Regions from separate parts of the Fictibacillus enclensis genome, predicted to be linked through region 2. Evidence: riboswitches for the same ligand, from Rfam matches in the RefSeq annotation. Region 2 holds a riboswitch; each other region holds the start of a gene.
What was found. Region 2 has a riboswitch for thiamine pyrophosphate ahead of thiD (bifunctional hydroxymethylpyrimidine kinase/phosphomethylpyrimidine kinase). Riboswitches for the same ligand answer to the same signal wherever they lie in the genome.

Region 1 (7,889 bases), 350 kb from region 2:
TCCGAGAACAATCCTGGCTGTATTCGGGTGATCGGTAATCGCATCTTCTTCCGTCATTTTGATCTCAATGTTCTGCTCCTTTGCCAATGAAAGCGCATCCACAATCCGAGTGTCAAAAGTATCAAAATCCAGGATGCCTCCCACGATCGCAACATCGGTTCCATGACCCCGGTATGTTTTGGCGAACGATCCATAAAAAGAAATATGCGCATAGTCCGGTTTCCGTCCGAACAAGTCGCGGGCTACTCTTCCGATTCGTGCGGCACCCGCTGTATGAGAGCTTGAAGGTCCTATCATTACCGGACCAATAATATCAAAAACACTTTTGTACTTCATCTTTGTCCCTCCGAAAAAGAATATTACACATAAAAATATTCCCTTCATTACTGTATCATATCTGAACAATAATGAAGAGAACATCTTTCTTACTCAACCGAGATAATATACGGATAAATAGGCTGATTTCCGAGATGAACTTCCACTTCAACAGAGGGGTATGTTTCTTCAATGTACTGTACCAGTGATTTTGTTTCTTCCTCAGTTGCATCTTCTCCGGTGATCAACGTAAGAATCTCTGAATCCTCATCAACCATTTCTTTGATGAGCTGATGAAGAGCTTCTGTTTGATCAGGCATGGAAGCCACGATTTTTCCGTTCATAATTCCCATAAAATCACCTTTTTTGATCTCTATTCCGTCAATGGATGTGTCCCTGACAGCATGGGTCAATTGTCCGGATGTTACATGGTTCAGTGCCTCTGTCATCCTGCCCTGGTTTTCCTTCAGATTTACTGCCGGGTTGAAAGCAAGCAAGGCGGCCATTCCCTGAGGAACGTTTTTCGAGCGGACAATGGCAACATCCTGGTCGGCGACCGTGGCTGCCTGTTCGGCGGCCATGACAATATTGCCGTTATTCGGAAGAACGATGACCTTCTCTGCGTTCACTTCCTCAATGGCTTTCACGATGTCTTCCGTACTTGGGTTCATGGTCTGTCCGCCTTCAATGACATAACCTGCTCCAAGCGAAGTAAAGAGCTCCTTAATTCCGCTTCCCATGGCAACCGTTACGATTCCATATTCCTTTTTCTCGCTTTTGGCTGCCGGGCTGGCGGCCGGTTCGTGCATCGCCCGGTCGGATTCCAGGATGGCTGAATGCTGTTCTCTCATGTTTTCAATTTTTATGTTAATCAGGCTTCCGAAGCGCTGTGCCAGTGACAGCATGTCTCCAGGCTGTTCGGTATGAATATGAACCTTCACGAGCTCCTCATCAGCAACAACAAGCAATGAGTCGCCGTGCTGATTCAGCTCGTTTCGAAATTCATCTTCACTGAATGGTGCTTTTTTTATTTTATCATCTTCGAATCTCACCATAAATTCGGTGCAGTATCCGTAATGAATATCTTCGGTCTTCATATGGATCTGAGCTTTATGATGCTCGGCATTGACCATATCCTTCATGGAAGGTGCCTGCTGGGAAATTTCAGACAGTTCCTTTCCTTCAAGGGCAGAAAGAAATCCTTCATACACCGTCAGAAGCCCCTGTCCGCCGGAGTCCACCACCCCTACTTCCTTCAGTACAGGAAGCAAATCAGGAGTGCGATCAAGAGAAACTTTGGCTTCTTCAACAATCTCATACATGACGAGAAGAAGATCATCATTTTTCTTTGCTGACTTTACGGCTCGTCTGGCCGCATCTTTCGCCACTGTCAAAATGGTTCCTTCGATCGGTTTCATCACAGCTTTGTATGCTGTTTCCACTCCGTTCTCAAATGCTTTTGCAAAGTCAACCGAAGTAATCGTTGCCTTCCCTTCGATTGATTTTGAAAAACCACGGAAAAGCTGGGATAGTATTACCCCAGAGTTGCCTCTTGCTCCCATCAGCAGGCCGCGTGAAAAGACTTGAGCAACCTTGCCGATATCGGCGCTGGTATTTTGCTGAACTTCTTTTGCCCCGGAAGTGATGGTAAGGTTCATATTGGTCCCTGTATCTCCATCTGGAACAGGAAAGACATTGAGTGCATCAATCATTGCTGCATTTTTTGATAAGTTTGCGGCACCGAGTGCAACCATGGCCGCAAACTTATTACCGTCTAAAACTGTTAAAGACACAAACTTTCCTCCTAACTAAGGGGTTGTAACCCTGACACCTTGAACAAAGATGTTAACCGAATCCACAGACAGACCCAGCATTTGATCAAGTGTATACTTCACTTTGGTTTGAACATTATGGGCTACTTCTGAAATCTTCGTTCCGTAGCTTACGATAATATACATATCAATATGTACTTCTTCTTCTTCCTGTCGAACCACAATTCCCCGAGAGAAGTTGTCACGCCCTAAAAGCTCGGTAATGCCATCCTTAAGCTGCTTTCTTGACGCCATGCCAATAATTCCGTAACAGTCAATTGCGGCTCCTCCAGCAATGGTTGCGATGACTTCCGTAGAAATGTCAATCTGGCCGTATTTGTTCTTCATTTCAATGGACATGATGAATCCCCCTTTTTATGAATCAATTATGGCTAACCCTCATTTTACTATATAACTAAGTTTTTTAAAAGGACATCTCCATTTGACAATAGCATCAAAGTTATGTCAAGCATTTTTACTTGAAATGCATAAATTCATTTGTTGCTTTTCTTTAGTGGTCATGCTACTATAGGTTAGTATTTAACATACGACTGATATGATACAGTTTTACTGTTATAAAGGAGGTACACAATATGTCACGCAAATGCTACGTTACTGGAAAAGGCCCTAAAACAGGAAACAAGCGTTCACACGCCTTGAACAAAACCAAAAAGAGCTGGGGAGTTAACGTTCAAAAAGTCCGCATTTTGGTTGACGGCAAGCCGAAACGTGTATATGTTTCTGCACGTGCCCTTAAATCCGGAAAAATTGAACGTGTGTAAATGCTCATAAAACAACGGGTTCCCCGTTGTTTTTTATTTTGCAAAAAAAAGGAAAGGCACCCTCTTTGACAGGGTGCCTTTCCTTTTTTAATAAATGTTGTACATAAAATAAGGTGCCGGTCGTCCTCTTTTATCCTTTTCTAAACGAACCTAAAACCGCACGTACAAATCCTCCTAAAAACCTAGGCAGTTTAATGGTGTAAAATTTCATCATACCCCTCCTCCAGGCCCTTAAAAAATAAGACATTCCTTGTAAATATATTCATCATATAAAAAATAGTACCATGCGGCCTGACGTTAAAGATTAATTTAATCATGGCTCTTTATGAACATTAATATGCCGCCAGAGAAGGAATAAGTACCATTTTTATTTACAAGCTCATTGGATATGCAAAGGGTGGAACCCATTGGCAAATATTGCTGTTTCAATGGGTATTTAAATCCGGAAAGCGAGAGGCCATTCACCGGCCCGTTAAAGGGAAGAAAGGAATGATAGGGGTACTCCGGTTCATTCACGGCCTCATATGTCCCGGGTGCTTTCAGGCTGATTGAATTTTGACTGTCGCGGATCTCGATCGGCACACTCTGTTCAAGGCCCAAAAGCAGAAGCTGGATATTGGCCAGTTCATGATCGAGCCTGCCGCCAGTCGCACCAAGCAATATGATTCCCTCCGGCTGTTCGGCAACCGCCCATTCGAGGGCCAGTTCCAGGTCGGTTTTGTCCTTTTCTCTGTCATATTCAAATAACGGGAGTTCATAAGAGGACATCCATTCCCTTTCCCTGCTGTCCAGTGAGTCAAAGTCACCAAAGGCATAATGAGGCTTGATGCCTTTTTTCAGCAGATGGTACACGCCACGATCAACTCCTACCCAGACGGAGTCATTTACAGGAAAACAAGAAAAGTCCGGATGCTTCTCTTCCGGACCTCCTGCTACAATGATGATATTCATGCTGCCTGTGTTACTCCGCGGCCCGTGTGATGAAGAAGGCGAGGCGCGGTTTTCGTTAAGAAAAGGAACGCCGCAATGGTGATAAGAGCAACCGGAATCATGTAGGAAACATTATAGATTACTGAATACACAAAAGGATTCATTCCTTTCGGAGCGTATGCTGCAAAGAAAATGACACCGGAAACCACGTGAGAAGCAAGACGGAGCACGCTTCCAAACAAGATTCCAGCCACAATGGCTGACATTCTTCTTTTTGGCGAAGATACGGCATTGACTCTGAAAACTCCTGCAAAACCAGCAAGCAAAAAGGCCAGCGGATAATCAAGAATCAAGGAAGCCGGATGAATGCCCGCTGTTCCGTCAATCAGCATTTTGACCATTCCTACGATCAGGCCTGTGGCGACCCCCCCGGATACTCCTCTGCGGAACGCCATTAGAAAAATCGGCAGCATTTCCAGAGAAACCGATCCCCCATAGGCCCAAATCCCTTTAAATTGTACAAAGCTTAAAATGATGGCCAGTGCGGACATCATTGCGATTTCGGTTAAAAACCCAATCCGTTTTGTCATATTGTTCTCCCCCTAACATGGTTAAGAAAAGAAAAAAGCAACCGGCATGTGAATGACGGTTGCTTTTTAATGAAACAACAGCGACTCCACATTCCTACGCAAGCATGATCTTGCTTCAGGTTCTAAGGGTCGGGAACTTACTCCCCTCTCAGCCCCTGTATGGGACTCCCCCTGTGGTTACTTCTCTCAGTTCTTTATACCCATCTATTATACACCACGAATGGCCTGAATTGCACCTTTTATGTCCTTTTTCCCATAAATGGCCGATCCCGCAACAAGGACAGTCGCTCCCGCTTTTTCACAAAGGCGTGCGGTCTCTGCATTTACGCCCCCGTCAACCTCGATCTCGACATCAAGACCCTTTTCGTCGATCAGTGTTCTGAGTTCCTTGATTTTTGATAAAGATTCTTGGATAAAAGACTGTCCTCCAAAGCCCGGATTGACCGACATGATTAAAACAAGGTCCAATTCAGGAAGAACATGCTTAATCGTATCGATCGGAGTGGCAGGGTTCAGTACAACCCCCGCTTTTTTTCCATGCTCTTTAATCAGCTGGATGGTCCGGTGCAGATGGGGGCACGCTTCTACATGAACCGTAATGATGTCGGCTCCTGCCTCTGCAAAATTAGGAATATATTGATCCGGATTTTCAATCATCAAATGGACATCAAATGTCAGATCTGTGAACGGGCGTATCGCGTTTACCACAAGCGGGCCCATCGTAATGTTTGGTACAAAATGACCGTCCATCACATCTATATGGATGTAATCGGCCCCGCTCTCATCAGCTGCCCTGACTTCTTCGCCCAGCTTCGAAAAGTCAGCGGAAAGTATGGATGGCGCAACTTTTATCATGTTAGTACCTCCGTTTTTGTTCCTTGATTTCCTGTAAAAATTCCAAGTAGTGGTCATAGCGGAAGCGAGGAATATCCCCTTCTTCCACGGCTTCTTTTACCGCACATTTCGGCTCCGAGCTGTGTGTGCAGCCCCGAAACTTGCAATCCGATACTCTTTCTTTCATCTCCGGAAAATTATAAGAGAGCTCTTCGGTTTCGATTTCAACAAAATCCAGCGAACTGAATCCCGGTGTATCGGCAATCAGTCCTTCACCATATGGAAGGAGTTCTACATGCCTGGTCGTATGCTTTCCCCTGCCCAAATGGTCGGATATATCATTGGTCTCCAGCATAAGCTCAGGCATCAGTGCATTCAATAGAGACGACTTTCCAACTCCCGACTGTCCGGCAAACACACTGGTTTTGCCTTTAAAAATGGGTTTGATGGCTTCCATTCCAGCGAGCGACATGGCAGAGGTTGGAAGGACATCATATCCCAGCTTGCGGTAGGCTGTGATATAATTTTCAATCTCCTGCTGGTACTCGTTACTCTCGATCAAATCCATCTTTGTAATGCATATAACCGGCTGTATGCCATTATCCTCGATGTGGACAAGAAAACGGTCGAGCAACGCTGTTGAAAATTCGGGCCGCACCGCAGAAAACACTAAAATAGCCTGATCGACATTCGAGATGGGCGGCCGGTTCAATTCATTCTTTCTCTCTTTTACATCGAGTATATACCCATCCGTAGGGTTGGTAGATTCAAACACAACCCAGTCCCCCACCACAGGAGTAATTTTTTTCTTTCTGAAATTCCCCCGTCCTCTGCATTGAAAGACCTCGTCATTGAAAAGCACATAATAAAAACCAGCGACTGATTTTATAATTCTTCCTTCAGTCTTATTATTCATTATTCTCTCCTTTGAAATTTCCTTCCTTTGCATCTTTATAGTTAAATGTTTTGGCCGCTTGCTCTTTTCCGTTTAAATATACCGTATAGGACGCATCCTTTTCTGGTGAAACCGTGAGCGGCACCATATATTCTTTCGTTTTCGAAATTTGTTCTTCCACAAATACAGCATTATCCTTTTTGGCATCACTGTAAACAATTCTTACCTGAAATTGTTGGTCCTCATCTTCTTTGGACACTTCCACGGTAATTTTGTTGTTAAACGTGATTTCCTGGTCCTGTGGTTCTTCGCCCGAATCTGGCTTTTCCGGTTTATCTTCCGGCTTTTCTTCTGGCTTCTCTTCAGGCGGTTTAGGTTCAGGCTTCTTTCCCTTGGAAATGACGACATTTACTGTTGATCCCTTTTTTACAGTGGTATACGGAGAAGGCTTTTGTGAAATGACTTTTCCTTCCTCGACCGAATCCGAATATTCTTCTGAGAAATCAACATTTAGTCCTTCCTGGGAGATGTAATTTTGCACATCTTCTTTGGATGAATTCGCCAAATTTTCAAGCTGAACGGTTGGCGGCCCTGTGCTTACCCGAAGGATGACCTGAATTTCACTCGGATTGACCTTTTCGCCTTTTTCGGGACTCTGGGATACTACTTCCCCTTCTGGTGTTTCTTCTGACTCTACTGGTATCGTTTCAATATTTTTCGTATTATATCCTTTTTCATTCAGCAAATCTCTTGCTTCTTCTTCCTTCATGCCAGTCAAATCTTCCATGTCTACCTTTTTAAATCCTTTAGAGACATAGAGCGTGACCGTGCTCCCCTCTTTTACCATGGACTGGGCTTCAGGGTCCTGTTTGATGATTTTGCCTTGTTCAACTTCATCGTCATACAGGTCTTTGCGCTCCACTTTAAGTTTCAGGTTAACAAGCTTGTCATAGCCGTCGGCGTAGTCTTTATGAACTACATTGGGGACTGACACGTCTTTAACTTTAAACATCCCTGGCATGACAAAAGCGGCAACCCCCGCAACAGCAAGCAAAAGTATAAGAATGAGCAGAATCATTCGCCACTTTTTCTTCTTTTTCTTTGGTGCCGGAGGCTGATCCGGTTTAGGCTCAGGTTCTTTTGCTTCCGCCTCTTTTGTCATGGAAACCGGAGCCATAATCCTTGTCGCATCGGCAGATTCATCAAAATCACTCCACCGGTCCTCATTCAGCCGGTGAGGTGACAACGCCGTGTCAAGGTCATCCATCATCTCAAGGGCACTGTCATACCGGTAGACCGGGTTTTTGGTCAGGGCTTTAAGGATAATGTTTTCCACGCTTTGCGGAATTTCCGGATTAATTTTCCTCGGTTCCGGAACATCTTCCTGCAAATGTTTTAATGCGACAGATACAGGCGACTCTCCAGTAAACGGGACTCGGCCGGTCAGCATTTCAAATAGTACGACTCCCAGTGAATAAATATCCGATTTTGCGTTGGCTACGCCTCCGCGGGCCTGTTCGGGTGAAAAATAGTGAACCGAGCCCAAAACCGAATTGGTGTGTGTGATGGTCGCCGATGTGATGGCAAGTGCGATGCCAAAATCGGTAACTTTGGCCACTCCGTTTTCATCAATGAGAATATTATGTGGTTTAATGTCTCTGTGAATGATTCCATGTTCATGGGCAGCTACCATACCCGAAGCGATCTGCTTAATAATCTGGATGGACTCCTC
Region 2 (7,889 bases):
CTTTTCGTGAAAATGTTGGTGTGGTAACTTTCATTTTACTAAAGAGGACGATTTTTTTGTGTACTTTTTATAGTATTTTAAAAAAAGGCTGCCAGAAAGTCAGTTTACACTGACTTTCTGGACAGCCCCGTTTTCAATTGGAATAAAATAAAACCTCTCTACAGAAAATAGTAAGTAAGATGAAACGGAATGGAGGTGGATGGATGAAAATGAAAAGGCGATTGAAAAGACGGCCGACCGCGGGTTCTGAAACGAAATCTTATGAAAATATTGAAGTGTCGCAAGTTGTTAAAGAGAATCTGGAACACCTGAAGAATATCCTTGGTGAAAGTATGGACGTAAAGATTTTGTTCTTTGATGATCGTCCCATCCCCTTTGTTGTCTGCTTTATTGAAGGACTCGTAAACAAGCAGCAGATTGACTTATCTATTCTCCAGCCCATTCATGACTGGCAGGACGGTGAAGAGGATGTATTTCCCGAGAAACTGATTGGCCAAATTGAAGTTTCATCTGTTGTCAGCAAACATCAGTTGTTCGGTCATATCATCACCCCGATTCTGAAAGGACAAGCGGCTGTCTTCGTGGACGGCATTAACGAAGCTTATACAATCCCGCTTGAATTTTTCCCGACGAGAGGCATTGACGAACCTGAATCCCAGACCACGGTCAGGGGACCGCGTGAAGGGTTTATTGAAACGTTACAAATCAATACTACCCTTTTAAGACGAAGAATTTCCAATCCACAGCTTCGCTTTAAATCGCTTCAAGTGGGAAATGTGACAAAGACTTCGGTTTTGGTAGCCTATGTGAAGAATAAAGCGGATCAGCAAGTGCTAAACGAAGTGATGAACCGGCTTCACAATCTGGATATGGATAAAGTGTTTGAGGGTGGCATGATCGAAGAAATGATTGATGAAAACGGATATACACCGTTCCCGACGTTTCAATCGACAGAACGCCCCGATGTTGCAGCAGCAGCGTTGGCGGAGGGTAAAATTGTTATCTTAATGGAAGGGACACCCTTTGTCCTGATTACACCCGTTACTTTTATTTCATTCTTTCAGGCGGCTGAGGATTACTACAGTCACTATGACCTGTCCATATTGGTGAGATTGATCCGGCTTTTATCGTTTGGTACTTCCATTTCACTTCCCGGTATATTTATTGCCGTTACGAGCTTTCATCATGAGTTGATCCCGGCAAACCTCCTGATCAGCCTGGCTGCCCAGCGTGAAGGTGTTCCATTTCCAGCGTTTGTGGAAGCCCTCATCATGGAAGTGATTTTTGAAATTTTGAGAGAAGCAGGAATCCGGATGCCGCGTCCTATCGGTTCGGCGGTTTCCATTGTTGGAGCGATTGTTATCGGGGAATCTGCCGTGGCAGCAGGATTGGTGTCACCGGCTATTGTTATTGTGGTGTCATTAACAGCGATTTCGAGCTTTGTTTCACCTTACTACGCCTTCAGTGGTGCAGCGAGACTTTTACGCTTTCTGCTTATGGTGCTCGCCGCTACGGTTGGGATGTACGGCATCACTATGTTTATGCTTGCTCTGTTCATTCATTTGTGTTCGCTGACCTCTATGGGCAGGCCTTATTTTACGTCATTGGCTCCTTTCACCGATGAACAGGATGATACGATGCTGCGTCTTCCATTTTGGTGGAAGAACACAAAATTTTATAAAAAATGGAACGCTGACCGATGAAAAAAAATAAACCATTGATGCTTATTATGTTATTTTTGCTTGTATTAGCCGGCTGTAACGGGAGAAGGGAATTGAATGAACTCCTGATTGTGTCTTCACTCGGGATTGACTTGTCGAAAAACGGAAAGACCGAAGTTCATCTTCAAGTTTCTAATCCTGGTGGAATGGCAGGAAACCAGGGGGAAGCACCTTCAGTGGGATCGGGAGGGGCGGTGTACACCTACAGCATAAAGGGTGCGACCGTTTATGAAGCCATTCAAAATGCTGGCCGGATTGTTCCGCGTTATTTAATGTTTTCACACATTAATAGTCTCGTTATCGGTGAGGAATATGCACGAAAAAAAGGAATCCGTCCCATTTTTGACTTCGTGGAGCGAAACCATGAGTTCCGGGAGACAGTGCCGATGTTTGTTGCCAAAGATTCTACAGCAAAAGAAATACTGACTTTGTATACTCCGATCTTTAAAAATCCGGGAGAATCCCTGAAAAACCGGCTCGATTTATCTGCGCTTTCAACAGGTTTATCTGAAGGTGTTCAGGAAAAGGAAGTGGTCAGATGGGAGTTTGGTGAACGCCGTGATCCTGCCATTCCGGGAATTAAGGTTCTTCAGAAATCCGCAAAGGCCGCTGAAACTTCAAATTTGGATGAAATTAAGGCAAATAATAAAACCTTTATCATCACAGGAACGGCCATTTTTAAGAAAGATAAATTGACCGACTGGCTTAATGAGGAACAATCGAAGGGCTGGGCGATGATTACGGGAAAAACGAAGGAGCTATCAATTATTACAAAAACGTGCGGAAAGAAAAAGGGCCACTTGGGCTTTGTCGCAAAGGAAATCAAAACAAAGGTGAAACCTGTGTTAAAGGGTGATCACGTCACATTTAATATACAAGTTAAAGGGAAGGGGTATCTTCAGGAAGTCACCTGCAATATGAATGTTGCGGATCCGATGGAGTTAAAAAAAATGGAGCGCTTCATCGGAAAAGTGGTGGAAGAAGAGCTTTCACAGGCAGTCCGGAAAGCACAATTAAAAAAGGCAGATATATTTGGTTTTGGGCGCTTTCTTCAGGAAGAAAATCCCGATATTTGGAAAAAGAAAAAAGATCAATGGAAACAGGAATTTGCACAGGTAAAGGTCCACACCTCTGCAAAAATAACATTGGTAACGACAGGTGCGAGAATTGAAACAGTCAACCAGCAAAAAAAATAACCGGAAATATCATATTGTACTTACCCTTTTTTGGCTGATATCGCTGTTATATACGTTCAGCTATTTAACTGATCACGACTTCGCTCATTTTACGACGTGGGTTGGTAAAATCTATGTACCGATTTATGAAATGTGGTTTGGAGGCTAACGATGAGCCATAAATTGAATCAGTGGCAGATGCTACTGCTGACCATCAGCTTTTTGGTAGGAAGCTCTCTGCTTTTGGCCCCCAACTTAACATCCTTTTATTCCAAACAGGATGCCTGGCTGTCCATGATTATTGCTCTGGCTGCGGGGCTTATCCTTAACTGGCTTTGGATCTATTTGCTGTCGAAGTATCAGTATCAATCCATTTTTGTCATTGCTGAAAAAGCCGTCGGAAAATGGATAGGCGGACTGATCTCCCTTTTGGTTGTCTTTTATGCTCTGCATCTTTGTTCCTATGTGGTTCGTAATGTCAGCAATTTTATGATCTCAAGTGTGCTGCCGGACACCAATGCATGGACGTTTCAAATGATGCTGATTATCGTGTCCCTTTATTCCTGTTATTACGGGCTGAATAATATAGCCAGGGTTAATGAGTTTCTGAACCCGATCATGGGCGTGCTTTTCCTTGTGTCCCTTTTACTGACTCTCAACCGGTTTGAATTGCATAATTTAAAGCCTTTTTTGGAGCAACCACCTAGGAGTATCCTTCAGGGAGCTTATACAACAACGGGATTTCCTTTTATTGAGGTCATCCTGCTGGGGACCGTGTTTACATATGTATCAAAAAAGAAAAATCTTATGAGAACGTATTTAATGGCTATCGCGATTTCAGGCTTAATTCTTTTGATAACGATCATTATCGTAATCGGTGTTGATGGTTATTATCTGGTGAGCCGTAATACGTTTCCTACGTTCGAACTCATGCGCGCCATTAATATAGTTAAGCTGCTCGAGAGAATTGAAGTGTTGATTGGAGCCGTCTGGATTGTCGGGATTTTTGTAAAAATTGTTGTATGTTTTTATGCAGGCATGATGGGATTGCAGCATATGTCCAAACATCACCGCTACAGAACGTTTTTGTTGCCTGCAGGATTGTGGGTCTGGGCGATGGCCAATCATGTACATTCAAACACGATGGAGTTCACCGATTTTGTGGCCAAAAACTGGACGCTTTGGTGGTTTACTCTCTATCTTATCCTGATTGTCGTTATGTTAATTGGAATTATCCGAAAGAAACACAAACCAACAGAAAGTTAAAAAAAACCTGCCATTGGCAGGTTTTTTATTGAATGGTACTTTTAAGCTGACGGTATTTGGCAGAAAGACTGGACGCTGAAACATCGTATAAAGCAGCTGTTTCCGCCTGTGATGTTCCTTGTTCTAGGTGGTGTTTGCTGACATAATAGTGCAGTGCTCCAGCGAAAAGCTGTTCTTTTCGAACGGTCAGCTTTTGGCTGTTGTTCCATTGATCCCAAAGGGGAATGGCCTTTTCATAAATTTCGGAAGAAGCTGTATTTTTCAGTAGAGCTAAAACCGAATCATTGACCGGAACAGCAGACTTGTTGGACAAAAGAATGTGAAGAACATTTGGAAAATCGTCCTTCATTGTTAATTGTTCAGACTGAATGGTTTGCAGTTTCTTTGATAGATCGGAAGCGGAAACCGGAATTTTTGCATAATCAATGTAAAATTCTTGATGTTCCCCTGTAGCGATCAGCGAACCTGCAACAAGTAATTCCACTTCAGGAAGGGATTCTGAATGGATTTCAACCGTATGTTCCTGATGAGTGAAATAATCTCTCAGCTTATAAACGTTCCGGTTTAGCTGTTCCTGAACGGTATACAGTGAAGGGGTGGTGTTCTTCCATTCTTTCACTACTTCGTAGACCTGACGCTCTTCTTTTTCTTTTTGTTCCATAAGGTACAGTTCTACGGGTGTTTTACCGTCCTGAGCCGCCGAATGAAAAATGAGCCAGCATACCATCAAGTTTGCGTATGTTTCCACCTGCTCATTATCAACATTAAATTGTTGGATAAAATTCCGTGTTTTTTTTCCCATGTCTTCATGAAAGTTGTCAAAAGCAAACTTTGCCAGCCCTTCCAGGTGACGGCTGATTTCAACCATTTGTTTCATCTTTGTTGTTGTCAGCGACCGTTGACAGCAATGTTTATATTTTTTCCCGCTTCCGCAAGGACAAGGATCGTTTCGTCTTACTTTACTCATGTTACCCTCCGTACATACTGCTCATGTTGTAAATAATCACCTTGTAAATACTAGCATAAACGCATGATAATGCAACTTTTTGCACTGCCGCACAACTGGGAGAGGGCAAAAAAAAAAGAAATCAAACCAAAAAGGTTTGATTTCTTACCCCAGGAAGCGAAGGTATTCGTCGGTCAATTCCATAAACCTGGCTTCGTCTCGTTTCTCAAGGGCTTCATCTATTTGTTCTTTATAACGTTTCATTTGAAAGGCGTGCAAGGACTCATCAAGGATCATCTGAGCAACCATATTAAAAGCGAACGGGTCATTTTTCTTCTGAAGTTTGTATTTCACAAGATCGTTCATATCTTTATTATACGACGTATTATCTTTCATGCTCTATTCCTCCTTGAATATTTTTGCAAAAGCTTGTGTAATTATAGCTAATGCTTTAGTGGGTTTTTACTAGTATACTTATCCCAAGAGATAATAGCAACAATTTTATTCTGAAAATTTAGATTTGTTATTTTTGATTTTCCAGATTTAAATCAGCCAGCACCTCATCTACGGAATGGAAAGTTTTACTTTCCAGTTGCTCACCGCCTTCCATGTCAAAAACTCGCAATTCATAAACTTCTTTTGTCGGGATATATTTGACTTCGACTGGATTGGTGTAATTTCTTGAGAAGGTTTCTTCTGACTGAGCATGACTGTATACATCTTCCGGGTTGTTTTTTAAATTTTGCAGTTTCTCTTTTATATTCATAATTTCTCTCCCTCCAGAGTTTCTATCGGGTGTTGTATAAAATATGCCCGTAACGCGCTCTTTTTAAACGCCGTTCACTAACTTTTCGACATATTCCATATTTCCGATTTGACGCCTTTATTGATGTCCGATACGATAGAGTGTAAATAATATTTATAGCAACAACCACTAGGGGAGCTTGTGAAAGCTGAGAAAAGTGAACTTTGACCCTTTGAACCTGATACGGATCATACCGTCGTAGGGAAGTGGCTTAAACGGACGACCAGCTAAATGATGATGTTTAAGCCGCCTTCTTTTTGAGGGCGGCTTTTTACATGAAGTCAAGAAAAAGAAGGAGTTTTCTATAATGTCCAACACACCAAAAGCTTTAACCATAGCAGGATCGGATTCCGGGGGAGGTGCCGGCATACAGGCCGACCTGAAAACCTTTCAAGAATTAGGCGCTTATGGCATGTCGGTCATTACGGCCGTCACCGCCCAAAATACTACAGGTGTCCAAAATATTCATGCCATACCGGTTGAAATGGTGGTAGACCAACTGAAAAGTATTGCAGATGATCTGCGGCCAGACGCGTTGAAGACAGGCATGCTTTTCAGTGCCGAAATTATTGAGGCGGTATCCTCACTTATTCAGGAATATAAATGGACCAATGTGGTGGTTGATCCGGTGATGATCGCGAAGGGAGGGTCAGAACTGCTTAAGAAGGATGCAATAGAAGCTCTAAAGAAACACCTTCTTCCCCTCGCAGAAATACTGACTCCAAACATTCCAGAAGCCGAGCAACTGACCGGAAGAAAGATTGAGGACAAACAGGGCAGAGAAGACGCAGCCAAGTTTCTGCATGGTTTGGGAGCAAAGAAAATCGTCATCAAGGGCGGTCACCTTCCCCATGAAAATGAACCAGTGGATCTGTATTATGATGGGGAACAATTGATTGAATTTGAAGGGAAACGCATTGAAACATCACAAACCCATGGAACAGGCTGTACATTTGCTGCTGCAATAACAGCCGAACTTGCTGTTGGAAAATCTCCGATTGAAGCCGTTGAAACCGCCAAAGCCTTTATACAGGAAGCCATCAGCGTACCCCTTCATCTTGGAAGCGGCCATGGACCGACCAACCACTGGGCATACAGGAGGAAATACCAATGACAAAATTACCAAATCTTATAAAAGATATTCGCTTGAAAAAACCTTTGATTCATCATATGACCAATCAGGTAACGATGAATTTTCTGGCCAATGGAATTCTCGCTGCCGGAGGAAGCCCCATGATGGCCCATCATTATGAAGAAGCAGCAGAAGCAGTAATGGCAGCCGACGCCCTTATATTGAATATCGGAACGGTTGAACCGGATTTGGTGAAAGGAATGATTATCGCCGGAAAAAAAGCCAAAGCCAATGGAATTCCGGTTGTATTTGATCCGGTCGGTGCGGGATTATCATCGTTAAGAAAAACGGCTGTTTTGGATATTATTGAGGAAGTTTCTCCAAATGTGATCTGCGGCAATGCGGCTGAAATCGCGTTCTTAAGCGGAGAAGAATGGAGCGGAAAAGGGGTAGACGGGGGTCTGGGAGAGGACAATTCGGAACTGGCCCGCTATGCGGCCAATCGGTTGAATTGCTTGGTCGCCATTACGGGTAAAGAGGATATCCTGAGTGATGGGACAGAAACTATGATCATAAGAGGGGGGCATGAAATGCTTTCCTATGTGACAGGGACGGGTTGCTTATCCACCTCTCTGATCGGGTTGTTCCTTGCTAAATCCGTAACGGCTGATTTGACTCCATTCGACCGGGTGGCCGGATCGCTTACTTACCTGGGCATTTGTGCAGAGCGGGCGGTTTCCGGCGCGCGCGGGCCAGGAAGTTTTCAAACGGCTGTTTTGGATGAGCTATATCTTCTGCGTGATGAAGAGCTTGATGAGACTGGCAGATGGGAAACTGTGGATGGAGGGAACAGCCGATGAGCAAGACCGCGCTGAAAGAAAGAATGAAGGTATATTTTATTATG
Region 3 (7,889 bases), 640 kb from region 2:
CTTCCTTTGACAGAGGGCTGGTATGGCACCATTGTTTATCTTGGAGATTGTGATGGCTACCCCATTTTCTCTTTTACCTCCAATCATGATATGGGGGAGGAAGAATACGTGGCTCCAGCTCCTGGGTATCTTCGTACCATTGCCAAAGGATTGAAGGCCATGGGAATGACCGATGATGACATACTGGATTACCTGGGGGAGAAAAACGGCCTTAAGAGCGTTAAAACGAGAGAGCAGATCAAGAAGGATTCGGGACTAGCGGAAAGGTCTTAGTTATATTGGTCTGTTCTTTAACGTTAACGGTAAAATAGGTACCAAGACGCAAGTCTCTGGATGCTTACGAAATGGGGGAATAGGTGAGATAATGTAATCCCCTATACATATGAGATGCCTTGACCAGGGCATCTCTATTTTTTTGCCAATACCAATAAGCACTGTCCCAAATGAGGACAGTGCTTTCATTTTTGCTGATAAGGTGCTTCTAATGTTTTAATCATTTGCTTAGCAATCATTTCATGGCCTTTATCATTGGGATGAATGGCATCGAAAATCCATTCTTTTCTGTTTTCAGGTTTCAGTACCTCACTGCTCGGGATGACAAGCGATGGTTTATTGTTGGCTGTGGTTTCGTAGGCGATCAGATTCCAGTCATTCAATAACTTTTTCGTGGCAGGAAAAAAGGTCTCCTCTGAGTCCACCGCGTTGTACAATTCGTTGTAAACAAGGATGGCGTCAGGATTTTCTTTTCGAATGATGGAAAAGATCTCAACCAGATTATACTGATAGGATGATTTAACATTGGCATAATCCTGCAGCGCTTTAACCGGACCTTCCTTTAATGCGAGTTTAACGAGATCATTGCCCCCAATATTGATCGTTATCAAATCTGCTGAATGAATCCGCTCCTTCATCTCAGGATTGGATAAAAATCTGAGCAGGTCTCCGCTTGTTGCCCCGGATATACCCTGGTTATCCAGAATCGCTTTCTTTCCGGTAAGCGAGGATATTTCATCGTTGGCTATTTTGATAAATCCACCTTCCGTCGATCCCCGTCCCTGTATGACTGAGTCTCCCAGGGCAAGATGATGAATGGTTTTTCCCGGAAGATTTCTTAAATGGCCGATATAGGAAACTTTATGGGATTCAGGCTTATCGGCTGAGTCCTGTAAAGCGGCATTTTGTGCTTTCAAACGGTCAATTTTAAACTGAGGATAATAGTACCATCCTCCGACTGAGACAACTATCAAACCTAAAAGGATGAGCGCCAGCCATAGCCATTTCTTCATATGCTGCCTCCTTTCAAGGTCCCCATTTTAAACCATTTCTCCCTCTTCTATCAATATATTAGCATGAAAGCAACATATGAGAGCGGTTTATAACTGGGAATTTCAGGAGAAGGAAAACAACTAGACCATACAGAATGGATAAAAAAAGGGGGAGTGATGGTGGAAACAGCCGTTCAAATTGAAAAACAGCGTCCTAAAAGGAGCCGCTGGAAGAAAACAGCTATTATTGTAATAACAGGGGTCCTCATCATCCTTGTGATTTCAGGGACAGCCGCTTATTGGCTCATGAGAAAAAGCCTGCCGGTGACCAGCGGGACAGAAGCAATCTCTTCACTGACATCTCCAGTGAAGGCCTACAGAGATAAAAATGGCGTGCCGCATATTGTGGCCAAAACCCTGAAGGACTTGTATATGGCGCAAGGCTATGTAACGGCTCAGGATCGGATGTTTCAGATGGACTTAAGCAGACGACAGGCCTCAGGGCAGTTAAGTGAGGTGATTGGTGAAAAGACGGTGGAGAAAGACCGCTGCTGCCGCTGATTGAAAAGGATAAGCTGGATCCAAACGGAAAGAAAGCACTGCAGATTTTGAAGGACTGGAATCATGAAGATGATAAAGAACTTGCTGCACCTTTACTATTTAATTTATGGATGCAGGAATTCAGCAACGTGCTGTTTGAAAAAAAGATTGATCAAAAGATGATGAAACTTTTTGACGGAAAAGCGCAAGTAGTCGATGAACTTATACGTTGTGCATCAAAGGGGCAGGAAGGACCCTGGGTCAAGGAAGCGGGCGGATTGCAAGCTGTCTCCAACCGGTCATTTTCACGAACGGTAAAGGAAGTAGAAAACGTGCAAGGTGAGAACACGGAGAAGTGGAGTTGGGGAGCTTATCATACCCTTCCTTTTGATCATCCACTCGCTGCGATTAAACCGCTTAACCCGCTGTTTAATCCGAAAGAGACGGAGATGGGCGGCAGCAGGGTGACGGTCGGAGCGGCAGGCTGGGATCCTGCAACAGGAAAAGTAAATCACGGAGCCGCCTGGCGGACGGTCGTCGATCTCTCGGACCTGTCCAAATCATATAATGTGGTTGGTCCAGGGCAATCGGGACATGTGCTGAGCAAGTGGTACGACAACCAGATCAAGGATTGGACGACGGGAAACTATCATGTAACCGATACAAAGGAAGCTTCCTTTAAAGACGAAGAAAAACTTGTTCTCACACCGGATCAATAAAACAACATCCCGGCTCTTTTGAGCCGGGATGTTGTTATTTTAAGGGTCGAGCCTTCTGAAGCGTGCTTCAAAGAGCAGGTAAACGCCGTAGGCAACGAGACCGAGAGCTACTATGGTCAGGAGAACCTGCCCATAGGGCTGTTTAACAAGCTCCGCAAGTGCCCCGTCCAGTCCTTTCGTCTCATCAGGGTCTGCCTGGACGGCTGCACGGATGAGAAAGATGCCCATAATGGCAAAGACGATTCCGTGGGCGGAAATTCCAAATTTGCCAATGTAACGTGCTGTTTTCCATTCTTTTTGATTCATTTCTTCGCGCTTCAGTTTGTTTAAATATTTTTCCTTATAGGCCTTATAAAAATTAAAGATTCCTACCCCGATCAGAATGGCGCCAAGGAGCCCAATGATGAACTGGCCAAAAGGCTGCGCAAGAACTTTGGCTGAAAGTGTCTGGTATTTCTCGCTGGAGGAACCACTGCTAGCTCTGAATATAATCTTGATGGCACTTCCGCATAAGCCGAAATAGACACCTGCAACAATGAGGTAGCTTATGCGTGCCATCCATCCTTTTGCATCCTTCCCTTTGTGCTCGGGATCAAAGATTGCCATGATGACTTCCCACAACGCATAGCCGGCAAGCCCGACAGCGAGCACTGCAAGCAGAATGGAGCCAAAAGGCTGCTTGGCGATCGTGTAAAGTGCACCAGAGGAAGTAGCGAGTTTCCCCTCCAAACCGAATGCAGTCATAACCGCGAGTACTCCAATGAGAATGTAAACGGCACCTTTCGACAGGTGACCAAACCGGGCCATGCGAACGATCCATGGCTCTGCTTCTTCTTTGTATTCTTCTGCTTTTCTTTCAGCGTGCTCTTTGTGCTGTGACAAATCTTTATCCATATGGGTGCCCCTTTCAAAGGTTCTATGTACTTAGTACCCATTTTCTCCAATTCATCAAACTAACAGACTGCTGTTCCACACCCATATTCCCTAATTGGCATACCATATGAAGAACCTTATGTAATTTCGACAAAAGGGAGGGTTATTCATGAAAGAACATTATTATGGCTTATGCTGTCAATATATGGGGCAGGATGTTGAAATCACAACCCAAGATGGCGGCAGATACGTAGGAACCATCCAAAATGTTGACACGGAAAATGTTTATTTGTTTCCCCATCAGGATGATGGTACGGGAAGATTTTTCCCATTATTGGGTGCAGGGCTGATTGGTCTTGGACTCGGCACAATTGCGGGCTTCGCACTCGCTCCACGTCCGCCAGTTGCCTTTGGCTACGGTTATGGTTACGGCGGGGTGGCTCCGTTTCCAGGCGCTTATGGAGGGGTACCGGGAGGATTCGGCGGCGGTTTCCCAGGTGGGTATGGTGGATTCGGCGGTGGTTTCCCAGGTGGATATGGAGGCTTTCCGGGCGGCGGATTTGGGGGCTTCTAAGGGCTCTTATGAAACTCATCGACAATGGCGATGAGTTTTCTTTTTTTACCTGAAAGAATAAAAGTTCTGCATACCGTACAGACTTGACATTATGGCGGAAAAACTGTACTATTTTTTCCATAATCGAAGATCATAACCGCAATGACAGACCAATAGTATCTGAGCCTCTTTAGATGAAGCGAACCGGGGATGGTGAAAGCCCGGGCGAATGTTCAGAGAAACGGAAGTCTCGAGCCATTAATTGACCAAAGCGGATGCAATAGTGATTGCATCAATTAGGGTGGAACCGCGTGAGTACAGCTCTCGTCCCTGGACAAACAGGATTTGTCTATGGGCGGGGGCTTTTTTGGTTTTCAAAAAGCAAATGCGAATAAAGGAGAGAATGACATGAGTGTGACAATGGAGCAAGTCGTCAACATGGCGAAACAGCGCGGATTTATTTTTCCGGGATCTGAAATCTACGGAGGACTTTCAAATACTTGGGATTATGGCCCGCTCGGTGTGGAGCTGAAAAACAATGTAAAAAAAGCCTGGTGGAAAAAGTTTGTTCAGGAATCCCCTTACAATGTAGGTCTCGATGCTGCGATCCTGATGAATCCACAAACATGGGTGGCTTCAGGACACATTGGAAACTTCAATGACCCAATGATAGACTGTAAACAGTGTAAAGCACGCCACCGTGCGGACAAGCTGATTGAAGATGCGCTTTCCGAAAAAGGCATTGAAAAGATTGTGGATGGATTGTCATTTGATGAAATGGAAAAATTGATTGAAGAACATAACATTGCCTGTCCTGAATGCGGAGCACATGATTTTACTTCCATCCGCCAATTTAACCTGATGTTCAAGACATTCCAGGGGGTAACAGAGTCCAGTACGAACGAAATCTATCTTCGCCCTGAAACAGCGCAGGGGATCTTTGTAAACTTTAAAAACGTTCAGCGTACCATGAGGAAAAAGCTGCCGTTTGGTATTGCACAAGTAGGCAAAAGCTTCCGAAACGAAATCACGCCAGGAAACTTTACATTCCGTACGCGGGAATTTGAACAGATGGAACTTGAATTCTTCTGCAAACCGGGAGAGGAATTGAAATGGTTCGATTTCTGGAAGCAATACGCCCATGATTTCCTATTGAATCTTGGCATGAAGCAGGATAAGCTTCGCCTTCGTGATCATGAATCCGAAGAGCTTTCTCACTACAGCAACGCGACGACAGATTTTGAATATCAGTTCCCATTTGGATGGGGCGAGCTCTGGGGAATTGCTTCCCGCACCGACTTTGACTTGAAGCGCCACAGCGAACATTCCGGAGAAGATTTCAATTATATTGATCAGGAAACGAACGACCGCTATGTTCCGTATTGCATCGAACCATCGCTTGGAGCAGATCGTGTCACCCTTGCCTTCTTGATTGATGCTTATGAAGAGGAAGAGCTGGAAGGCGGAGACACACGAAATGTGCTTCATCTGCACCCTGCCCTTGCGCCGTTTAAAGCAGCGGTACTGCCCCTTTCCAAAAAATTATCCGAGGAAGCGCGTGAAGTGTTCGCAGGTCTTGCCAAGGACTTTATGGTGGATTATGACGAAACCGGATCAATCGGAAAACGGTACCGCAGACAAGATGAAATCGGAACGCCGTTTTGTATCACGTATGATTTTGATTCGAAGGAAGACCAGCAAGTAACAGTTCGTGACCGTGATACAATGGAACAGGTGCGTATGCCGGTATCCGAATTGCGTGCGTTCCTCGAGCAAAAAATCAGCTTCTAATCACTTTACATTTTTTTCGCTCGTGGTAAGATGAAAATAACTTCATATTATAGCAACACTGGGGGAGCCTTCCGGGCTGAGACTGAACGCATTGTTCTAAACCCTTTGAACCTGATCTGGATGATGCCAGCGTAGGGAAGTGCCACTGCACAGCTTTGACAGCTGCTGCAGCTGATTTGAAAAAACAGTGAATCAGCCACTCTTTCTACGCAAAGAGTGGCTTTTTTGTATGGAAATGAGGAATGGAAATGCACCCATTGGAGTTCCATGTCATCACGGACGGCAAACAGAGCGAAGACCGTATTCTTTCAGTGTCATCCATCCTTGCCCCCCATGTGACAGCGATACATATCAGAGAAAACAGCCAGGCTGCAGGCGACATTTACAGTTTGTCCGAAAAGCTGAAGCAATGTGGCATACAAAGAGAAGCCATTTATATGAATGACCGTGTGGATGTTGCGGTAGCTGCAGGACTCGGCGGCATTCATTTAAAGGAAAGCAGTCTTGCGCCAGATGTGGTCAGGCATCATTTTCCCTCTTTTAGAATCGGTCAGTCAGTCCATTCGAGGGATGGGGCGATCCAGGCGGAACAGAAGGGGGCGGACTATCTTTTCTTTGGTCATGTTTTTTCGACCGAAAGCAAAAAGGATAAAGAGCCAAGGGGACTTGATCAATTGCAGGAGGTGGCCGAAGCGGTCAGCATTCCGGTTCTCGCCATAGGAGGAATTTCTCCGGAGAGAGTTGGCGCCATTGTCAGCGCAGGAGCATCGGGCATTGCTGTCATGTCAGGAATCTGGAAGGCGGAAGATCCTGTTTCGATAGCCAAACAGTACAAAGCAGTTTTAATGAAAGAGAGTGATCAGGATGCGCAAACATTATGATGTCATCATCATCGGCGGAGGGGTCATTGGCAGTTCGATCGCCTACTTTCTTCGCCGTCACACCCCTTACAACGTTCTTGTATTGGAACGAAACAAAATTGGAAGTGAAGCCTCTTCTGCGGCGGCCGGCATGCTCGGAGCCCAGGCAGAGATTCATGAAGCAGGCCCGCTGTATGAGATGGCCAGACAGAGCAGGCAGCTTTTTCCGGAACTAAGTTATGAACTTAAGGAAATCAGCGGTGTGGATATGGAATGGGTGGATAAAGGATTGTTTAAAACAGCCAAAGACAGCTGTGAGGCAGAAAGGCTGCAGGATTTGGCTGCCTTTCACAGGGCTAACGGACAGCCCGCCGAGTGGATGGACGTGGATGAACTTTGTAAAAAGGAACCAAACGCATCAGCGGAACTGGCGGGCGCCCTGTTTTTGCCGAAGGACGGTCAGGTGAATGCTCCCAAGCTGACTCAGGCCTACGCCCAGGCCGCTGTAAAGCTGGGTGCCGATTTTATGGAGTATACAGAGGCTGCTGGCTTCGATTTTGCCCAACTGGGAACAGGCGTGCAAACCAGCGCAGGCACGTTTTATGGGGAAAAACTGGTGCTGGCTTCAGGCGTATGGACAGGGAGACTTGCTGCCCAGACAGGCCTTCATATGCCGGTCTTTCCCGTAAAAGGAGAATGTCTGTCGCTGAATTTTATGGAGCCTGTCATTACCTCAAGCATCATTTCAAAAGACTGCTACCTTGTGCCGAAACAGGGAGGCAGACTGGTGATCGGCGCGACGATGCGTACGGGAACCTATGACCGGAAAGTAACCGCTGAAGCCGTCGGGCAATTGCTTGAGGGTGCGATAAAGGTGGTTCCCGGCATCCGTAATGGAGAATGGGAGAAGGCGTGGAGCGGCTTTCGTCCGCAAACACCGGACGGCCTGCCGTATATGGGGAAACATCCCAACCATTCCAACATTTATTTTGCGGCCGGGCATTTCAGAAACGGAATTCTTTTGAGCCCGATTACCGGGCAATGGATAACCGAGCTGGTTTGCGGAAGGAAAGAGGAGCAAAGTCTGAATGAGTTTGCTCCCGAACGGTTTGTACTTGAACAAATGAAAGGATGAGGGGACATGAAGCTGATCGTAAACGGAAACACAATGGAAGTTGCCCGGGTTCAGACGGTTGATGATTTAATCAAAGAGCTAAAGCTGGCTGGCAAGGGGGCGATCGTAGAGCTTAATGAAGAAATCTTGAACAAAAGCCAGCATGCCGAAACG
Region 4 (7,231 bases), 630 kb from region 2:
TTCCACTGAAACTTTCACTCGCAGCGATATGAAAAGCAAAATCTGTAAAAGTGATGGCCAAAGCCATTAAAACGGTCCCAGGAATTACGTTTTTCATAACAAATCCTCCTGTCGAGCGAAATTGAGTTACCACCAGTTTACAAAATCCGTGTGGTAAAATCCACTGTTCCAGGAATTTTCAGGCACATAAGGCTACACTAATTTTCCTGCACAAATCTGACGTATTCCTTCAAGGGCATCCTGCTGATCCTGTCCTTGCGCTGTTATACAGCACAAGCCAGCCATGCCTGAGAGTTTACTCATGCTTAACATGCTTTTGGCATTCATCTGGCAGTTATCGAATTCGAAATAGATTTGACACTCTTCAAATTCGTTCGCTTTATGAACAAGCTTTGATATTGTTCTGGAATTCATTTTTTCCTGCAAAAAGCAGTATGTCTTCATACCTTTCCACTCCTATTCCTTATCCCTGCCATTTTAACCCGCAATGATTAAGCACATATTAAGGCAGTTTAACTTTTTTTCATACCAATGAAGATATGCACGCCTGACCATCAATATGTGGATAATGGGCAGTTTAGGAAAAAAGGAGGAGCATCAGAAGGGTTAAAATTGTTTTTCAAAAATATGTATTTTTTTCCTCGTTTTCTTTAATTTCGATTTCTCTGAAGCCCATTCTGCTCCAAAAGCTGAACGCAGGAGCATTACCCGTTAAGATTCCGAGCCGCAATACGGGGTGCTTCATCTTTCTTAACTCATTTTCGCATTCCGTATAAAGCTTTTTTGCCAATCCCTGGTTTTTACAGGCTTTGGCAACCATCAGGAAACCCAGCCACGGCTTGCCATCCTTCGGGTTATGTAAAAGGTATTCAATAATGGCCGCGTTTTTGCCGTATTCTTTAACCACATAACGAAACCTGGGAGGCTTTATATCTAGAAGTTCCTCCATAATATCTTTTGGCTCCACTTTGCCTTTCCCGTAAAACAGCTCATTATAAAATGGATTGGGGTTCATAATCTCTAGTTCATCCATCGCTTTCTCCAGCCCGCTCTGTTCCCATATCAGCACTCCCGCACCCCCTATTCTTCTTTCTAGCATACAACAAAATCAAAAAAAACACGCTCCTGAAATCAGGGCGTGTTCTTCGTTATTGGCTGTCCTTGTTGTTCTTGATTTCGGCGATATCACCCTGATTGGCAATTGGATCAGCAAACGTTCCCTTCGGAATATCCGCCTTTCCTTTTCGCTGCTCCGCGTTTTGCTTGCGGATTTTTTCATTTTTGGCCATGCCGGACACCTCCTTGCCTGGTACTTAACATAACCAAACAAGGCGGAGTCTACTCTGTTATTTTTCCAGATTAATATAGGCTTTTTGGGTATCTATTTTCTTTTTGATCATATCTGTCTCATAAAGCCACTCTGAAACCTTATTCCACGACTTTTGATCCTGATACCCAAAGGGTTTGCTGCCACTGTCCATCAAGGGCAGAAGAATTTGAAGGCTTTTCTTTTCTACCTTTTGATCCAGGGGAAACTCTTTGTTTTCATGCTGAAATAAAATATTCAACGCGTTCTCCGGATGCTCTTGTACATCCTTTTGTCCTTTTGACAGAGCCCGCCAAAATTTTTGGTAAAGCTTCCTGTTTTTCTTCAATCCATCTTCACTCGAAACAAGTACCAGCTCATAATAATCAGGCACTCCGTATTTTACTGGATCGATGGATCGGACAGGGTGCCCCTCTTTTTTCAGCAAAATTTGTTCATGGTTGATATAGCCACCGGAGATGCCGTCAACTTTTTTAGAAGCCATCGCCGGAATGATATCCCATCCGATATCCGTCATTTTTACGTTATCCGGATTTCCCCCGTCATGTTTTACCATCGTTTTAACAATAGCTTCATTAATCGGAATAGACGGATAACCTACATTCTTTCCTTCAAGATCTTTAGGTGTGTGAACGCTGCTTTTCTCTGGCACCATCAGATGATTGAGCGGATGCCTCACCATCGCTCCAAGAGAAACCACCGGTATGTTTTCGGCACGTGAAAGCACAACCTGCGGCTGGTAGGTCAATGCAAGGTCCGTACGCCCGGCTGCCACAAGCTTTAACGGATCATTGGTTTCAGCCGGCATTTTCACGTCCACCTCAATGCCTTCCTTTTTAAAATACCCTTTCTCAATGGCATCATAAATTCCGGCATGCACTGCGTTTGGGTACCAGTCGAGCATCACGCTCACTTTCTTCATTCCATCTTTCCCTTCCCCGCTTTTAGTCGCGGAAGAGGAACAGGCACCAAGTGCGAGAAGCAGACACCCTGCAAGCAGCCATTTACTGTGTTTTATCCACTTTTTCATGTTGTACATCCTTTCTGATTTCTTTCCATCTGAACATTCGTTTTTCCGCAAGTGCTGCTGCCCCAAAGAAACACATGCCAAGCAGAGACAAAAGGAAGATGGCGGAAAAGACACCTTCTGCGTTCAGACTGCCTGACATTCTTCGTGAATAGTAGCCGAGCCCTTCACTTGCCCCGAGCCATTCACCGATTGTTGCACCCACGACTGAAAATACAGCAGCAAGTTTGATGCCCGAAAAGAATGAGGGAAGTGCCATGGGCATCTGTACTTTTTTAAAGATCTGCCATCTTCTTGCTCCCATGGAACGCAAAAGATCCACATAATCCCGATCATGATGGTTCAGGCCGTCATAGGTGCTCACCACAATGGGGAAGAAAGCGATCAAAACAGTAACCGCCACTTTGCTCCATATGCTGTAGCCAAACCAAAGGACAAAAATCGGTGACAGCGCGATAATCGGTATGGTCTGGGAAATCAATACCCCGGGATAAATTGTTCGTTGTAACGATTTGAAAAAAAACATGGCAACCGCAAGTGAAACACCAGCCACTGCCGCTATAACAAAGCCAAGGATCGTTTCCTTAAACGTGGCCCATGTATGAAAAAGCAATATGTCCTTGTTCTCAAAAAGAGACAGTAGGATGCCTGACGGTGCCGGCAGAATAAAAGACGGCAGCCTGCCGGTATCCACAAGCCATTCCCATGCACCAAGCAGGAGGAGGGCTGCCATCAAAAATAAATAATAATCCTTAAAAAATGCTTTGATACGATTCATGTGTAATTCTGCTCTCCAATGTATTGATCAGCTCTGTTATTTCAGGGGATAGATATGTCTCTCTCGGCCTTTGCAGCTGAACCATGATTTCTTCCGTCTCACCGGATGGGTGGAGAACAATAATCCTGTCACTTAAAAAAACCGATTCGTGGAGGTCATGTGTGACCAGGACGATGGTTTTGTTCAGTTCTCTCCATAGTGCAGCCATCCATTGGTGCATATCCTTTTTGGTCATGGCATCAAGAGCGCCAAATGGTTCGTCCAGAAAAAGCACCTCTTTTCCCGTCAACAATGTGCGCAAAAAAGCGATTCGCTGACGCATTCCCCCGGACAGCTCATGTGGATAGGCTTTCTGAAATGCGGACAGTCCCACCCGTTCCAGGAGAGCTTCCGCCTCTTTTCTCTTTTTTTGCTTTTGAACCTCTGGTGACAGAAGCAGGTTATCCATGACCGTACGCCAGGGAAGAAGAAGGTCCTTTTGAGGCATATAGCCTGCTGCCCCCGGGACGGATGGCTCATTTTGAATCAGGATTTCCCCTTCATCCGGCTTCTCCAGACCGCATGCGAGTTTAAGCAGTGTACTTTTTCCTGTGCCGCTTTTGCCAATAATGGAGACAAATTCTCCTGCTGCCGCTGAGAGATTTATGTTCTTTAAGATGGGTCTGTACTGCCCGCCTTGTTTCATGCTGTAAGAAACATTTTTCATCATGAATGTCATTCATTCGCTCTCCTTTTTGCAGGACTATACCGGCCATTCATGCCCGTAATAAACCATGTCCCAAAACATGAACTCAAATCGTGACGTAGTTAGAAAATGGTTTTGCAAAGCCTCTAGCTCCTGATTGGTTTTTCCTTCCGCCCATTCATCAAGCTTATCCTTCAGCCAACGTGAAAGACTGCCGAAGTCTTCAGAAGCGTACATTTCAATCCAAGGGCCATAAGGATGGCCGGACAGGTTCCCTGCTTCCCTTTTCAACATGGTTCCGATCTCGTGATAGCTCCACATGCATGGCAAAAGGCAAGAGACCAGTTCGGCCAGGCTCCCCTGCTGGGACGCTGCCAGCATATACCTCGTATATGCGAGATTTATAGGCGTCGCCTTTTCGTTCTCCAGTTCCTCCTCACCGATGCCGATTTCTTTGCAATAACTGCGGTGAAGATCCATCTCTGTGTGCAGCGTTTCATGCAGAAGGCCGGAGAACCATTTAATTGTTTCAGTATCTTCTGCTTTTACCGCTCCAAGTGCGAACAGCTTGGCGTAATCCTTCAAAAATACATAATCCTGTTTCATGTAAAACATAAAGCGCTCCATCGGCAGGGAGCCATCCTTAATTCCCTGAACAAAAGGATGGCGGTGGATATGCTCCCATACCTGCAATACCCGGTCATGGAGCTGGCGGGTAAATCGGTCCTGCTGGCTACTCTTAACCATTTAAAGTGCTCCTTTCTGTATTGCACCATTTTTCAATAAACCCGGCGAGAACTTTTGCATGATGGATTAACTGCTGAAGCTCTACTCTCTCATTTAGCGAATGGGCTTCCTCCAGTTTTCCGGGGCCGTAAATCACAGTGGGTATCCCGGCTTGTCCCAGCCAGCCCGCGTCTGTCACTGTCGGTGACATGGAAACGACAGCCTCCTGCTTGGACACCTGGTGATGCTGATTCTTCAGCATGACGAGCCCCGGATGATTTTCATCAATATCAATAGCAGGAAAAATCTCTCCTCTGTCTTCGATCATCGATTTTCCGCCCCAGTCAAAGGAAGGCGGATTGTCTTTGAGCCAAGGATCTCCTTGGGCAACGGCAAGGACATGCTGCTGAATTTCCTCCGCAACCTCTTTATAAGTCTCGTTCGGATAAAAATGGACGGTAATCCAAAGCCTGCACTCATCCGCAATATAGGCCGCATTCCTTCCCCCCTCAATAACCGAAGGATTGATCGTTGTGCTGCCCGGCAAAAACCCGGGATAGACTTTGGTTACGGCCCAGTGACGCTCAAGCTCCTGCAGCCCCTGTATGACTTTCATCATCTTTTCAATGGCACTTGCACCAACAATGCCTCCGCCGGCATGAATCAATCGGGAACGGAGGCCATCATGATGAGTGGTTTTGCTTTTTATCGTGATCCAGCCTGTAATCACACCGCCCTGCCCATGGATGGCAAGATCGGATGTATCCGCCACAACGGCAAAATCAGCTTGCATACCGCGGTCGACGCATGATTTTGTTCCAGCTTCACCGGCTTCTTCTCCTGTTACGGATTGAAAATATAAATCGCCATCCAGTTCGACGCCTAATTCCCGTAACAGCTGCAGCGCAAAAAGTGTGGAGGCCATTCCTCCTTTCATATCAGCTGTGCCTCTTCCATACAAAAAATCTCCGTCTTTCCTTAATTCAAACGGCTGATGCTCCCATTCAGCTTCATCTCCTGCCGCTATCACGTCGATATGCCCATTGAGGATAAGACTTTGATACTGTTCACTGTTTCTCCCGGGTTTGGTTCCAGCCACAATCGTGTCACCGGGAAACAGCCCCCACTCTTCTGTCTCAAACCCGAGGTCCCGAAGAAGATATTTGATATAATGCTGGGCTTCCTCAGTATTTCTGGCCGGCGGGCTTTCTGTCCGGAAGGCCACAAGCGACCGAAGAATCTCGATCAAATCCTCTTTTCTTTCATCTGCCAATCTATTAATCTTGTCCTGAATACTGCTCATGCTCACCCTCCTTTATCTGCTGAACCTTTGTTGCTCTTGAAAGCAGTTGCTTTCCGTTTCAGGATGCTCGCTTTGACCGGCGCAAGTGCCTACTTTTGAGCCCTGCGGCGCAAGCTCCCCATTGGCCGGCGTAAAATACCTGCCTTTGCCGGCGTAAAACGCCTACCTGGTCTCACCTGTCACGCATATCCCGCTGGACAAGGAACGCTTCAGCAGCGTTACATCGCACGAAGAAAATGTGAAGTTCATTTTCGAGGATCTCGCACCTTGCACTCCAATCAACATATCAATGAGGATTTCTATCGCTGATCCTTATGCACATAAAAAACCGCCTTCCCCAGATGAGGAAGGCGGCTGTATGATCGATTCGTCTAAAAACCGTTTCGCAAGCCTGCTTCCCTACGCTGGCATCATCCAGATCAGGTTCCAAGGGTGTAGAACAAAGGTTCAGTCTCAGCCGTTTCCGGCTCCCCTAGCAGAGTGCTATTCAATTATCCTATCAAACTATAGTACAGATTTTTCGCTTCAGCTATATCTTTCGTGCCATGGATTAAAACTCGTCCGTCCTTGAAGAAAACAAGCCGGTGCTGTTCATCCGCCCGATAGGAGAGCAAATACGGATTTTGTTCAATCCTGCCTCCCAATCGTGCCAGCACCCCGGAAAGCTCCTCCAGATCCCGTTCCCCATGCTCAGAGGGACGGATTTGCACGGTATCTCTTCCACAGAGCACGGCTGTTTTTGTCTGGTTTTCGGGATTCAAAAAAGGATTCGTTGGATGATTGCCACAGGAAGGACAATCCTGTTTCTTTAACTTCCTTACATCCATCGCCATGTAATAATTGTTCCACAGGTCAAAGGAAACCAGTTTGTTCCGGAGTGCTTCCTTGTTTTCGGTTAACAGCTTTAACGCTTCCGCTGTCTGATGGGCTACAACCGTCTGTACAGCGGGTGCTATAATGCCTGCTGTATCGCACGTAGCTCCGCCCATCGGCACCTTTTCCAGCAAACAGCTAAGACAAGGAGTCTCTCCCGGTATAATGGTATAGCAAAGGCCATAGCTTCCCACACAGGCACCATAGATCCATGGGATCTTGGTTTCCTGAGAAATATCATTAATCAGAAGCCTTGTATCAAAATTATCCGTGGCATCAATGATGAGGTGGACAAATTCTGTCAGCTCCCTCAGCTCTTCGGCACCTGCATCCATAACAAGCCCTTCGACCTGGATATCAGAGTTAAGCTGTTCCAGCCGTTCTCTTGCCGCCACCGCTTTGGGCATCCGGTATTTTGCATCTTCCTCGCTGAACAGCTGCTGCCGCTGCAGGTTGCTCCACTCCACATAATCCCGGTCGACGATTGTGATCTTCCCAACGCCCGCACGGGC

Region 1: another riboswitch for thiamine pyrophosphate. It lies ahead of thiT (energy-coupled thiamine transporter ThiT); the one in region 2 lies ahead of thiD (bifunctional hydroxymethylpyrimidine kinase/phosphomethylpyrimidine kinase).
Region 3: another riboswitch for thiamine pyrophosphate. It lies ahead of QNH15_RS05690 (thiamine phosphate synthase); the one in region 2 lies ahead of thiD (bifunctional hydroxymethylpyrimidine kinase/phosphomethylpyrimidine kinase).
Region 4: another riboswitch for thiamine pyrophosphate. It lies ahead of QNH15_RS05715 (acetylornithine deacetylase); the one in region 2 lies ahead of thiD (bifunctional hydroxymethylpyrimidine kinase/phosphomethylpyrimidine kinase).

The regions. Positions count from the first base shown of each region.
Region 1 is NZ_CP126109.1:2,036,059-2,043,947, reverse strand. Features, by position in the region: gene sdaAB (L-serine ammonia-lyase, iron-sulfur-dependent subunit beta) at 1-336, opposite strand, end outside; gene QNH15_RS10920 (DAK2 domain-containing protein) at 426-2,108, opposite strand; gene QNH15_RS10915 (Asp23/Gls24 family envelope stress response protein) at 2,124-2,486, opposite strand; gene rpmB (50S ribosomal protein L28) at 2,720-2,908, shown strand; gene spoVM (stage V sporulation protein SpoVM) at 3,039-3,119, opposite strand; gene QNH15_RS10900 (thiamine diphosphokinase) at 3,218-3,859, opposite strand; gene thiT (energy-coupled thiamine transporter ThiT) at 3,856-4,428, opposite strand; TPP riboswitch at 4,503-4,610, opposite strand; gene rpe (ribulose-phosphate 3-epimerase) at 4,636-5,283, opposite strand; gene rsgA (ribosome small subunit-dependent GTPase A) at 5,285-6,178, opposite strand; gene pknB (Stk1 family PASTA domain-containing Ser/Thr kinase) at 6,171-7,889, opposite strand, start outside.
Region 2 is NZ_CP126109.1:1,686,114-1,694,002, forward strand. Features, by position in the region: gene QNH15_RS09040 (spore germination protein) at 204-1,703, shown strand; gene QNH15_RS09045 (Ger(x)C family spore germination protein) at 1,700-2,917, shown strand; gene QNH15_RS09050 (GerAB/ArcD/ProY family transporter) at 3,068-4,162, shown strand; gene QNH15_RS09055 (YecA family protein) at 4,188-5,129, opposite strand; gene QNH15_RS09060 (IDEAL domain-containing protein) at 5,274-5,504, opposite strand; gene QNH15_RS09065 (hypothetical protein) at 5,632-5,874, opposite strand; TPP riboswitch at 6,035-6,135, shown strand; gene thiD (bifunctional hydroxymethylpyrimidine kinase/phosphomethylpyrimidine kinase) at 6,221-7,027, shown strand; gene thiM (hydroxyethylthiazole kinase) at 7,024-7,845, shown strand; gene thiE (thiamine phosphate synthase) at 7,842-7,889, shown strand, end outside.
Region 3 is NZ_CP126109.1:1,046,962-1,054,850, forward strand. Features, by position in the region: gene QNH15_RS05655 (hypothetical protein) at 1-273, shown strand, start outside; gene QNH15_RS05660 (GDSL-type esterase/lipase family protein) at 459-1,286, opposite strand; gene QNH15_RS05665 (penicillin acylase family protein) at 1,443-1,826, shown strand; gene QNH15_RS05670 (penicillin acylase family protein) at 1,871-2,524, shown strand; gene QNH15_RS05675 (DUF1206 domain-containing protein) at 2,564-3,418, opposite strand; gene QNH15_RS05680 (hypothetical protein) at 3,567-3,971, shown strand; gene QNH15_RS05685 (glycine--tRNA ligase) at 4,359-5,741, shown strand; TPP riboswitch at 5,792-5,896, shown strand; gene QNH15_RS05690 (thiamine phosphate synthase) at 5,990-6,622, shown strand; gene thiO (glycine oxidase ThiO) at 6,606-7,736, shown strand; gene thiS (sulfur carrier protein ThiS) at 7,743-7,889, shown strand, end outside.
Region 4 is NZ_CP126109.1:1,055,803-1,063,033, reverse strand. Features, by position in the region: gene QNH15_RS05755 (hypothetical protein) at 1-97, opposite strand, end outside; gene QNH15_RS05750 (HPr family phosphocarrier protein) at 193-444, opposite strand; gene QNH15_RS05745 (GNAT family N-acetyltransferase) at 620-1,069, opposite strand; gene QNH15_RS05740 (hypothetical protein) at 1,149-1,289, opposite strand; gene QNH15_RS05735 (ABC transporter substrate-binding protein) at 1,347-2,357, opposite strand; gene QNH15_RS05730 (ABC transporter permease) at 2,332-3,132, opposite strand; gene QNH15_RS05725 (ABC transporter ATP-binding protein) at 3,107-3,850, opposite strand; gene tenA (thiaminase II) at 3,875-4,564, opposite strand; gene QNH15_RS05715 (acetylornithine deacetylase) at 4,557-5,846, opposite strand; TPP riboswitch at 6,226-6,330, opposite strand; gene QNH15_RS05710 (thiazole biosynthesis adenylyltransferase ThiF) at 6,338-7,231, opposite strand, start outside.